DNA from 3 places in the Arthrobacter sorbitolis genome. Region 3 is predicted to be linked to each of the others. Evidence: predicted binding sites of a transcription regulator. Region 3 holds the regulator's gene; each other region holds the start of a gene.
What was found. Region 3 encodes HrcA, which represses chaperone genes, less so after heat shock. Its sites were predicted from a motif close to TTNGCACTCGNNNNNNNCGAGTGCNAA; they were not measured.
Positions count from the first base shown of each region.

Region 1: ACX80K_RS09320 (Hsp20/alpha crystallin family protein) is a predicted target of HrcA. The motif match lies at 2,150-2,176, and genes of this name have one in related genera.
Region 2: groES (co-chaperone GroES) is a predicted target of HrcA. The motif match lies at 2,338-2,364, and genes of this name have one in related genera.

Region 1 covers NZ_JBTNDM010000003.1:191,899-195,949, forward strand. Annotated here, with positions in the region: gene pstS (phosphate ABC transporter substrate-binding protein PstS) at 1-334, opposite strand, end outside; gene ACX80K_RS09310 (hypothetical protein) at 408-623, opposite strand; gene ACX80K_RS09315 (SDR family oxidoreductase) at 723-1,520, opposite strand; gene ACX80K_RS09320 (Hsp20/alpha crystallin family protein) at 1,614-2,084, opposite strand; tRNA gene ACX80K_RS09325 (tRNA-Val) at 2,288-2,361, opposite strand; gene ACX80K_RS09330 (DUF2630 family protein) at 2,534-2,785, shown strand; gene ACX80K_RS09335 (ABC transporter permease subunit) at 2,800-3,609, opposite strand; gene ACX80K_RS09340 (ABC transporter ATP-binding protein) at 3,602-4,051, opposite strand, start outside.
Region 2 covers NZ_JBTNDM010000002.1:724,337-728,387, reverse strand. Annotated here, with positions in the region: gene groL (chaperonin GroEL) at 216-1,829, opposite strand; gene groES (co-chaperone GroES) at 1,901-2,197, opposite strand; gene ACX80K_RS08105 (siderophore ABC transporter substrate-binding protein) at 2,530-3,474, shown strand; gene ACX80K_RS08100 (ABC transporter permease) at 3,507-4,051, shown strand, end outside.
Region 3 covers NZ_JBTNDM010000001.1:405,543-409,593, forward strand. Annotated here, with positions in the region: gene ACX80K_RS02000 (DUF3097 family protein) at 1-564, opposite strand, end outside; gene hrcA (heat-inducible transcriptional repressor HrcA) at 736-1,749, shown strand; gene dnaJ (molecular chaperone DnaJ) at 1,834-2,964, shown strand; gene ACX80K_RS02015 (16S rRNA (uracil(1498)-N(3))-methyltransferase) at 2,967-3,734, shown strand; gene ACX80K_RS02020 (GerMN domain-containing protein) at 3,765-4,051, opposite strand, start outside.

The DNA of each region.
Region 1 (4,051 bases), on a different contig from region 3:
CCTGCGTCGATCCGGCGAGCTCCTCATCGCTGAGGTAGGCGTCCGATCCGGCGAATCCCACGGCTCCGGCGAGCAGTGCGCCCCGGCCCGCACCCGAGCCGTCCGGCGAGTACTGCACCTGCGCGCGTGGGTGGAGGGTGGTGAATCCGGAGCGCCAGGCGTCCATGGCCGGTCCCTGCGCGGAGGATCCGGCAGCCGTCACCGCGCCCTGCAGGCTCATGTCCCCGCGTTGCGCCGCGGCCTCCTGCTCGGCACCCAGCGGGTAGTCGGAGCCGCAGGCCGTGAGGCCGAGGACCACGGCGAGGGACAGGGAGAGGGGTGCGCGGGTTGTCACCTCCGCCACGTTACAGGTGAAGACGAGGTGGACAGCAGGTGGACAGCAGGTGGACGGGCCGCGCAGGCCCGGGTCAGCCGCGGCGCAGGCGGTAACCGTCGCTCCTGTGCACGAGCCGGCGGCCACCGCCGTCGTTCAGCTGGATCCATACCACCGACGCGTCGTCGGTCCTCATGTCCAGGACCCCGCGGAGCTGCGTCCCGGCCGAGTGCTGGAGGGTGACGTGTTCGCCGCGCTTGACGCCGGACCAGTCCTGCAGGTCGGTATCGGGGGTGAGGGGGGCGTCCATGGCGGGCCTTTCACGGAGAGGTCGGGAACACCACGCTAGCCACCGCTCCTGAACGCCGCATGAACGTCCGTTGAAGACTGCCGCCCGTCCTTCGACGGATCAGAGGGTGCGCCAGTCCCCGCTCGTGAGGTGCGAGCCGGCCTGCGGACCCATGAGGAGCATCCCGCCGTCCACGACGAACGAGGCGCCGTTGACGTAGCTCGAGGCCCCGGAGGCGAGGAAGGCGACGACGTCGGCGATCTCCTCCGGCGCTCCCGGACGGCCCACGGGGATCCCGGGGCGGTCCATGGTGCGGGGGTCCTCGTCCTCGGAGGAGTTCATCGGGGTGTTGATCTCGCCGGGCAGGACCGCGTTCGCGGTGATGCCACGGTCGGCCAGCTCGAGCGCGATGGTGCGGATCAGTCCGCCGAGCCCGTGCTTGGAGGCGTCGTAGGCCGCGGAGCCCACGCGCGGCTGCTCCTGGTGGACGCTCGTGACGGCGATGATGCGGCCGCCCCTGCCGCCGTCAAGCATGTGCCGTGCGGCGCGCTGGAGGCAGACGAACGCGCCGTCCAGGTTGGCGCCCATGGTGCCGCGCCAGGTGTCCCAGTCGGTCTCCATGAACATGGTGCCGCCGTTGACGCCCGCGTTGTTGACGAAGACGTCGAGGCCGCCGAGTTCCTCCGCGAGCCGGTCGACGACGTCACCGCAGGCGGGGGCGTCCGTGGTGTCCAGCTGCGCGACGGCGGACCGCACGCCCTTCTCCCGGACGAGGCGCGCGGTCTCCTCCGCGCCCTCCTGGTCGGAGTGCCAGGTGACGCCGACGTCGCAGCCTGCCGCTGCGAGGGCGATGGCCGTGGCCCGGCCGATGCCGGAATCGGAGCCGGTGACGATTGCTTTGGTGGGTGTGAAGTCCATATCCCCATCCTTCGTGCCCGGCGCGCGACGCCGCAAGGGGTCCTTCCGACGCAGTACCCCCGGGCACGGGGCCCGGGGGTACTGGTAGGGCGATCAGGACTCGACGGCGTCCTGGTGTCCGCTGCCGGAGGTCGGACCGCGGACGGCGCTGGACCGGACCGGCGCCGAGTCCTCGCCGCTGACGATCTCGATCTTGCGCGGCCTGGCGCGCTCGCTGACCGGGATCGCGACGCTCAGGACGCCGTTCTCGTACCGGGCGGAGATGCCCTCGGTGTCGACGCCCTGGCCCAGGCTGAGCTGGCGGAGGAACGAGCCGCTCTCGCGCTCGCGGGTCAGCCACTTCACGCCCTCGGCGCTGCGCAGCGTGCGCTCCGCGCGGATGGTGAGGAGCTGGCCGTCGACGTCGATGTCGACCGATCCGGGATCGATGCCCGGAAGGTCCGCCGAGAGGATGTAGTGGTCCTTCTCGCGGTAGAGGTCCATCGGCATGAGGCGGAGTCCGGGACGGCTCTCGAGGAGGGCGCCGGCAACGCGGTCCAGCTCGCGGAATGGATCGAACTTCATGGCCACTGGAAACAACTCCTTCGCATCTGGAGGTTGAGCGTCCTTCGCTCAACTACGGAAAAATGTTAGCACTCGACCCCTGCGAGTGCCAGCAATCGCCGTGTTCGCCCACAACGAACTCCCGACGTCCCGGGGCAACGCAGAAGGCCCGTACCGACGGATCGGTACGGGCCTTCCAGGGTGCTGCCACCAGCTGATCCTCGTGCCTGCGCGGGGCCTCGATCCCCGGGCCTTCCGCGTGTGAAGCGGATGCTCTACCAGACTGAGCTACACAGGCAATTGGTTCTCCAACAGCTTAGGGCATCCGGGCGCCGCGCCAAATTCCCCGGCACGCCCCTCTGGATAGGCCGGTGATCGTGCTGGTCAACCGCCCACCGCCTCAGTAGCCTGAAGAAAAGCCTGCTGATCATCCGCTCACGCCGGACCGGCGACGACGAAGGGATAGCACGATGGACGACCAGGACCTCCTCCAGCGCATCCAGGCACTCGTGCAGGAGGAACACGACCTCCGCGAGCAGCCGCAGGACGCCGGCGCGGCCGAGGCGCACCAGGACCACGTCGCACGCCTGAAGAAGGTGGGGGAGGACCTCGACCAGTGCTGGGACCTGCTCCGCCAGCGCCGTGCGAAGGCCGACGCCGGCGGGAACCCCGCCGACGCCGATGCGCGGCCCGTCAGCCAGGTGGAGGGGTACCGCCAGTAGTAGCCCGGTCGGTGCTACCGGCCGATGTCGCGGCGGGACAGCCCCACGACGGCGGCCACCACCAGGACGCCGCAGAGGCCGAGGAGCACCGCCATGCCGCCCGCCGCACCGTTCCCGAGGCCGTTGGCGAGCGGCGCCGGGGAGAAGGCCCAGTCGTAGGGGGAGAGGTCCTTCACCCAGCGCGCGGCCTCCGCCTGGTTCCCGAGCGCATTGAAGGCGTAGCCGAGGACGGCCACGCCCGCGCCCGCCGCGATCGAGGCCGTCCTCGAACCGGTCAGGGCGCCCGCGGTGACCGACGCCAGGCCGCTCAGCAGGGACAGCAGGTACAGCGCGAACGCCCCGGCGACGGCGTGGCCCGCCGGTATCCCGAGCCCGGAGGGTCCGTCCAGCGCGAGGAGTGCCACCAGCAGGACGCTGCACACGACGGCGAGCCGGAGGCCGAGGGCGAGGGCCGCCTCGAGGGCCACCTGCGTGCGCGTGACGCCGTGCGCGAGGGTGAGTTCGAGGGCGCCGCTCTCCTCCTCGCCGCCGATCGCGGCCGCTCCCCAGCCCACGGCGGCGATGGTCAGCAGGACGAAACCGATCAGTCCCAGCAGGGTCGCCTGCGCATAGCCCGCGCCCGTGGTGATCGAGTCGAAGCCGAGGGTGGAGACCAGTTCCGGAGGCAGGGACGAGACGACGGACTGGAGCTGGCCGGACGCCCCCATGGACGGATAGATCGGCAGGTAGAGCAGGCTCGCGGCCACCACGCCCGCGGACCAGCCGACCAGCCCGACGCGGGAGCGCTGCACGGCGTGGCGGACGAGGGGCAGGGTGCTAGCCATGGCGCGCTCCGGCGTGCAGCGGGCCGGGCCGGCCGTACAGGCCGAGGACGGCCTGTTCGAGGTCGGGCTCCTCGATGACGACGTCCTGCGGCGCGAGCTCGGCCACGAGGGGGATCAGGGCCGCGGGCGAACCCGACAGGCGACCCTCCACCACCACACGCCTGCCGGCGTCACCGTGCGACTCCTCCGTCGCGAGGATCTCCAGGCCCGCGCGGTCCAGGGCCCGGGTCTGCGCCTCGGTCAGGGCGTGGTCCAGCTCGAGGCGCACCGAGCGGGGAGCCTCGTCGCGCAGGTCGGCGACGCGTGCCGAGCGGACCAGGTGGCCCTCGCGGAGCACCGCGACATGGTCGGCACCGTGCTGCACTTCGGAGATCACGTGGGAGGAGAGGAAGACGGCCTGCCCGCCCGCCCTCGCCTCCCGGACGAGGGCGAGGAACTCCCG
Region 2 (4,051 bases), on a different contig from region 3:
CCGTCGAGGGGCGTACGGTGCGCGCCCCTCCGCCGGTGCCGGACCCGTTCGATCCCACTGTTCGCGGGTGCCGGGTGGGAATGTTCGAACACTCCCACGTCCCGAGGGTCAACGGTGGAATCGGCCGGCAGGTCCGGGCCCCGGACACAGCAGCACCCCGGCTCGGAGGAACCGGGGTGCTGCTGGATCAGGCACGGGGCGGGAGCCCCGGGGCCCTAGTGCGAGTGGCCGTGGCCCTCGTCATCGGAAGCCTCGGGCTTCTCGACCACGAGGGTCTCCGTGGTCAGCACGAGCGCCGCGATGGAGGCGGCGTTGCGCAGCGCCGACCGTGTCACCTTCACAGGGTCGATGATCCCGGCGTCCACGAGGTTCTCGTACTCGCCGGTCGCGGCGTTGAAGCCGTGGCCGTCCTCGAGGTCGGAGACCTTCGCGACGACGACGTAGCCCTCGTGTCCGGCGTTCTCGGCGATCCAGCGCAACGGCTGGGCGAGCGCGCGGCGGACGAGGCCGACGGCGGTGGCCGCGTCGCCCTCGAGTGCCAGGACGTCCGGGTCGGTGTCGAGCGCCTTGCCGGCGTGGACCAGCGCGGAACCGCCGCCGGCCACGATGCCCTCTTCGAGTGCGGCACGCGTGGAGGACACGGCGTCCTCGATGCGGTGCTTCTTCTCCTTGAGCTCCACCTCGGTGGCGGCGCCGACCTTGATGACGCCGATACCGCCGGCGAGCTTCGCGAGGCGCTCCTGGAGCTTCTCGCGGTCCCAGTCGGAATCGGTGCGCTCGACCTCGGCGCGGATCTGCGCCACGCGGTCGGCGACGTCGGACTCGCTGCCGGTGCCGTCGACGATCGTGGTGGCGTCCTTGGTGACGGTGATCCGGCGTGCGGAACCGAGCACCTCGAGGCCCACCTGGTCCAGCTTCAGGCCGAGGTCCGGCGAGACGACCTGCGCACCCGTGAGGGTCGCGATGTCCTGCATCATGGCCTTGCGGCGGTCGCCGAAGCCCGGGGCCTTGACGGCGACGACGTTCAGGGTGCCGCGGATCTTGTTGACGACCAGGGTGGAGAGCGCCTCGCCCTCGATGTCCTCGGCGATGATGAACAGCGGCTTGCCGGCCTGGAGCGCCTTCTCGAGCAGCGGGAGGAACTCCTGCAGCGAGGAGATCTTGCCCGAGTTGATGAGGATGAGCGCGTCCTCGAGGACGGCTTCCTGGCGCTCGGCGTCGGTCACGAAGTACGGCGAGAGGTAGCCCTTGTCGAACTGCATGCCCTCGGTGAGGACGAGTTCGGTCTGCGTGCTGGAGGACTCCTCGATGGTGATGACACCATCCTTGCCGACCTTCTCGAACGCCTCGGCGAGCAAGTCCCCGACCTCGGTGCTCTGCGCGGAGATGGAGGCCACGTTGGCGGTCTGCTGGCCGACGACCTCGCGGGCGTTCTCGAGCAGGCGCTTGGCGACGGCCTCGACCGCGACCTCGATGCCGTGCTTGAGCTGCCCCGGGGCCGCACCGGCGGCCACGTTGCGGAGGCCCTCCTTGACGAGCGCCTGTGCCAGGACCGTGGCGGTGGTGGTTCCGTCACCGGCGACGTCGTTCGTCTTGGTGGCGACCTCCTTGGCCAGCTGGGCGCCGAGGTTCTCGTACGGGTCGTCGAGCTCGATCTCGCGGGCGATCGTGACGCCGTCGTTCGTGATGGTGGGGGCACCCCACTTCTTGTCGAGCACCACATTGCGTCCGCGGGGGCCCAGCGTCACCTTGACGGTGTTCGCGAGCTTGTCCACGCCGGCCTCGAGGGCACGGCGGGCGGCATCGTTGAATTCCAACTGCTTTGCCACTGTTGGTTCCTTTCAGGAGTGGCGAGGAAAAGCCCCGACCGTTGCGGGCCGGGGCTTCTCCTCAGGGGGTACTACTTGACGACGACTGCGAGGACGTCGCGGGCGGAGAGCACCAGGTACTCCTGGCCGCCGTGCTTCACTTCGGTTCCGCCGTACTTCGAGTAGATGACGATGTCGCCCTCGGCGACATCGACGGGCACGCGGTTGCCGTTGTCGTCGACGCGACCCGGTCCGACTGCCACGACCTCGCCCTCCTGGGGCTTCTCCTTGGCGGTGTCAGGGATGACGAGGCCTGAAGCAGTGGTCTGCTCGGCTTCGAGGGGGCGGACCACAATGCGATCCTCAAGGGGCTTGATAGAGACCGACACTCGGGCTCTCCTTTGCGTTCGATACCAATGGAATGGGGGCCGTCGGGCTGGGCGTGAACCGTCGTCGCGGTGCCGGCGAACGCTTCCCTCGGGATTAGCACCCGCAGTGAGCGAGTGCCAACTCCGACTGTATGCAAGCGCTGGCACTCGGTCAAGGCGAGTGCCAGCTGGAGCGGTGGGACGGCCCCCTGCAACCGGGTCCCAACACAATAGGACATGCTTCAGTTGCGTAATTGCCGGGAGGCCCTCTACATTCGAGGGAGTAAGGCTATCCTTACCTCCGCGTCCTCCACCTCCGGCCCACCCGGCCCTTCCCCCACGGAGCTCATCCCATGGCACACGTGCGCCTCGCCGTCCTTTCCGCAGCTGCTGCGGCCACCCTCGCGCTGACGGCGTGCGGTGGTTCCTCCGAAGCTGCCGACGGGTCCGCGGCGACCTCGACCGTCTCCGTCGCGCACGCACAGGGGACCACGGAGGTGCCGGTGGATCCCGGGACGGTCTTCACGTTCGACCTCGGCGCCCTCGACACGCTGGACGCGCTCGGCGTGGAGGTCGCCGGTGTCCCGCAGGGGACGCTGCCCGCGCAGCTGTCGGCCTACGAGGGCGGGGACACCACGAACATCGGCTCGATGAAGGAGCCCGACTTCGAGGCGATCGCCGCCGCCGCCCCGGACCTGATCATCATCTCCGGCCGTGTCGCCGACTCCTACGACGAGCTCTCGGAGATCGCGCCGACCATCGACCTGAGCGTCGATGCGGCCGATCCCCTGGCGAGCTTCACCGGGCACACCGAGTCCCTCGGGAGGATCTTCGGCGCCGAGGACGAGGTGGCCGACCGCCTGGCGGCACTCGACGCACGGATCACCGAGACGAAGGACGCCGCGGCCTCCGCGGGCGACGGCCTGGTCCTCATGACCAGCGCGGGCGAGGTCACCGCGTACGGCGCCGGATCCCGGTTCGGCCTGATCCACGACGTGCTGGGCGTGGAACCCGCCGCCGAGGTGAAGAGCGAGGGCACCCACGGTGAAGCGGTCTCCTTCGAGTACATCGCCGAGATCGACCCCGCGCACCTCTTCGTGATCGACCGCGACGCCGCCGTCGGGGAGGCCGGCGCTGCCGGCTCCGCCGTCCTGGACAACGAGCTCGTGAACGGCACGGAGGCCGCGAGGAACGACGACGTCACCTACCTCGACTCCGCGAGCTGGTACCTGATCGGGTACGGCCTGAACAACCTCGACGCCATGGTCTCGGCCGTCCACGAGGCCGTCGCGGCCTGATCCTCCCTGCCGCTCCCGCGGCGGGCTCCCCCATGCCAGCACTCTCCCTCCGGCCGCAGCGGCCGGCACAGCAGCACGGCCCGCCCCGGCGCCCGGTCCTCTGGGCCGCGGGTGGGGCCGTGCTGCTGCTCGCCCTCGTCAGCCTGTTCGTGGGGGTCTCGGCGGTCTCCCCCGCCGATCTGCTCGCAGGCGACGCGGGCGTCCGGCAGACGTTCCTCGTGAGCCGGGTCCCGCGCACCCTGGCGGTCGTCCTGGCCGGTGTGGCGCTCAGCGTCGCGGGCTTCATCCTGCAGCTGATGGCCCGCAACCGCTTCGTCGAGCCGTCCACCGTGGGCACCGTCGAATCCGCCACCGCCGGGATCCTCGTCGCGACACTGCTCCTGCCCGCCGCGCCGATCGTCGCGAAGATGGGGATCGCCGCCCTCTTCGCCGTCGCCGGCACGGCGCTCTTCCTGTCCGTCCTGCGCCGGATCCCGTTGCGGAACACGCTGATCGTGCCGCTCGTGGGCATCATGCTCGGTGGTGTCATCGCGGCAGGGACGACGTTCTTCGCCTACCGCTTCGACCTGCTGCAGAC
Region 3 (4,051 bases):
GCCGGGCACGGTCATCGCCTGCTGCGCTATCCGCGATTCCTTCGTCCCCGGCAGGAGGTGATCGACGAGGATCCCGAGCCTCCGCTGCGGCCCGGGTCCGAAGGCGCGCACGGCCCCCTCGAGGTCGTCGACGCCGTGCAGCGGCTCGACGACGATCCCCTCCAGCCGCAGGTCGTCGCCCCACACCTTCTCGACCAGTTCGGCGTCGTGCTTGCCCTCCACCCAGATCCTGCTGGCACGCGCCGTCCTCGCACGTGCTCCGTCCACCCTGAGGGAGCCGGACGCCGTGCGCGTGGCAGCGGGTGCCGCCCGCACGACGGGGGCGACGACGTGCACGGGCGCGCCGTCGAGGAGGAATCCGTGGCCGAGCCGGAAGGTGCGCGTCTTCCCGCGCCGGTCCTCGAGGACCATGACGTGCAGTCCGCCGGACTTCTCGACGCGGACCACCGCACCGACGAAACCGCTCTGCACGTCCTCCAGGACCATGTCCTTCTCGACCGGGACGTCGGGCAGGACGGCCCGCTTCGGAGCCGCAATGTCCTGTGCTCCCCAGCCGTACTCCATGCCGAGCGTGTCCTTCCCGTGGGGGCTCCGGCGGTCTGCCGCGGCCCGGTCCCCAATGCTAACAATCGGTGCCGACGTACTAGACTTGGCACTTGGGTGTGTCGAGTGCTAACCGTTCGGAACCACCCGTGAAGCGCAGTCGTCAGGAGCGGACCCGGAGGTGACACAGGAATGAGTGAACCACGACGCCTAGAGGTGCTCCGGGCCATCGTCGAGGACTACGTCCACTCGCGGGAGCCCGTCGGCTCCAAGGCCCTCGTCGACCGCCACCGGCTGGGCGTCTCGTCCGCCACCATCCGCAACGACATGGCTGTCCTCGAGGAGGAGGGGCTCATCGCGGCCCCCCACACCAGTTCCGGCCGCATCCCCACGGACAAGGGCTACCGCCTCTTCGTCGACCGCATCTCCGAGGTGAAGCCGCTCTCGGCCGCCGAGAAGAAGGCCATCCAGACGCTCCTGGAGGGTGCCGACGACCTGGACGACGTGATGGACCGGACCGTGCGGCTCCTCGCGCAGCTCACCAACCAGGTCGCCGTCGTCCAGTTCCCGCGCGTCGGCGGAGCGTCGGTCCGGCACATAGAGTTCGTGCTGCTCGCTCCGCAGCAGATCCTCGTCGTCCTCATCGCCAGCAACGGCACCGTCCAGCAGCGCATCGTGCGCACCCCGGCGGCGATCCAGGAGACCGAGCTCGCGGAGCTCAGGCAGCGGATCCTCTCGGCCGTGTCCGGTGTGAAGCTGTCGGTGCTGCCCGCCGAGCTCGGTGGGGCGCTGTCGCAGCTGCCCCCTCCGCTGCGGGCCCACGGGGGTACGATCATCAGGACGCTGGAGCAGCTCGCAGGGCTCGGCCGCGACGACCGGATCCTGCTGGCCGGGACGGCGAACCTCGCCCGGTCCACCGGCGATTTTCCGCTGAGCATCGGCCCCGTCCTCGAGGCACTCGAGGAGCAGGTGGTCATGCTGCGGCTCCTCTCCGAGATGGAGTACGACGCCCGGGGCATCTCGGTGAGGATCGGGAGCGAGAACCCGTACGGCGGCCTGTCGGGGGCCTCCGTCGTGGCGACGGGCTACGGACCGGACGCGGGCGCGAAGCTCGGCGTCCTCGGGCCCACCCGCATGGACTACCCGACGACGATGGCCGCCGTGCGCGCCGTCGCCCGCTACCTCTCGAGGGTCCTCGAGGAGTAGGCCGGCGCCTCCCGGGGCGCCCCCGCATTTCCGCCGTACCGGCGAGCAGAGACAGAAGTTCCCAACAGGAAGTGATGTGCACGAGTGAGTAATCACTATGAGGTCCTCGGGGTCGCGCAGGGCGCGACCGGCGAGGAGATCAAGAAGGCGTACCGCAAGCTGGCGCGCAAGCTCCACCCGGACGTGAACACCGGTGACGACGCCGCCGAGGAGTTCAAGCGCGTCACGCACGCCTACGAGGTGCTCTCCGATCCCCAGAAGCGCCGCGTCTACGACACGACGGGCAACGAGAACGGGACCGACAACGGGTACGGCGCCGGCTACTCGGGCTCCGGGTTCGCGTTCCAGGACATCTTCGAGACCTTCTTCGGCGGCGGAGGGCAGCAGGCCGGCGCCCCGTCGCGGACACGCCGTGGGCAGGACGCCCTCATCAACGTGCGCATCGACCTCAGGGACGCCGTCTTCGGCGCCAACAAGAAGATCGAGGTGGACACCGCGGAGGTGTGCCCCACGTGCGACGGCACCTGCTGCCAGCCCGGCACGTCCGTCCGGACCTGCGACATCTGCGGCGGGTCCGGCCAGGTCCAGCGCGCGGTCCGGTCCATCCTCGGGCAGGTCATGACGAGCGCACCCTGCGGCACCTGCCAGGGCTACGGCACCGTGATCCCCAGCCCCTGCCACGAGTGCAGCGGCGAGGGCCGCATCCGCGCCCGGCGCACCCTGACCATCAAGGTCCCCGCCGGCGTGGGTACCGGCACGCGCATCCAGCTCGCCGGGCAGGGCGAGGCCGGGATCGCCGGCGGACCCCAGGGCGACCTGTACGTGGAGATCCGGGTCAACACCGATTCGACCTTCCTGCGCGACGGCGACGACCTGCACGTGACCCTGAGCGTCCCCATGACGGCGGCCGCGCTCGGCACCAGCGTGCACCTGGAGACGTACGACGGCGACCAGGAACTCGTGATCAAGCCCGGCACGCAGTCCGGTGAGATCCTGACGCTCCGCGGACTCGGGGTCACGCACCTCCGGAGCCAGGGCAGGGGAGACCTCCGCGTCCACCTGAACGTCGAGACCCCGCGCAACATCGACCACCAGCAGGAGGAGCTCCTGCGCCGGCTCGCGGAGCTGCGCGGCGAGGAGTACACGGACGGACAGCTCGCCAGCAGCGGTTCGGGCGTGTTCGCGCGCCTGCGGGAGCGCCTCGGGAACCGCTGAGCATGACGCGACCCCTGTTCTTCGGGCCGGGTGACCCGGTCCGGGCTGCCGTGCCCGGCGCCCTGTTCGTCCTCGGCGGGGACGAGGGGCGCCACGCCGCCACCGTGCGGCGGCTCACTCCGGGGGAGCACATCGACGTCTCCGACGGCGCCGGCTACCGCCTCGGCGGTGTCATCACGGCGGTCGGCGCGGGGACGGTCGAGCTCCGTGTCGAGACGGCGGGCCAGGACCCGGCACCCCTGCATCGTCTCGTGCTCGTGCAGGCTCTCGCCAAGGGCGGCCGTGACGAGCAGGCCGTGGAGGCGGCCACGGAGCTCGGCGTCGACGCCGTCGTCCCGTGGCACGCGGAACGCAGCATCGTGCGCTGGCGGGGCGACAGGGCGGAGAAGGGCCGGCAGAAGTGGGTGTCGCTCGTGGGCGCCGCCGCGAAGCAGTCCCGCCGCTCGTTCGTCCCCCACGTGCACGACGTGATGGACACCTCGCGGCTGGCCGCATGGGCGTCGTCGGTGGACCGCCTCGTCGTCCTCCACGAGGACGCGGACGCGTCGCTCGCCGAGCAGGTGTCGGCGCTGCGCGCCGCCGGTGGGCTCGAGGTGCCGTCCTCGACCGCCGTCGTCGTCGGACCCGAGGGCGGCATCAGCGACGCCGAGCTCGGGAAGCTCCGCGCCGTCGGAGCGGGGACGGCGCGCCTCGGACCGCACGTCCTGCGCTCGTCGTCGGCCGGTCCGGCCGCACTGGTCCTCCTGAACCACCTGCTCGACCGCTGGTAGCAGGCCCGCCGGGCGGGAACCCGGCGGCGGTCACCTGACGACGACGGTCTTCGAGTCACGCGCCTCGGCGTCCCCGGCGGGGACGGACACCGTGATGTCGTACCGCCCCGGGGGCAGGGTCACGGAGAAGGAGTAGGCGCCGTCCTCCGGTGCGATGTCCACCGACCCGTCGCGGAACAGTCCCCTCGGGCCGTCCGCCGAGCCGTCCTCGCTGCGGTCGATCCGCCAGGCGACGGACTCCTCCGAGGACGGGCCGACACCGTGGATGATCAGCCCGGCGGTATCCGCCTCCACGTCCTCCTGGGGGTCGATGATCC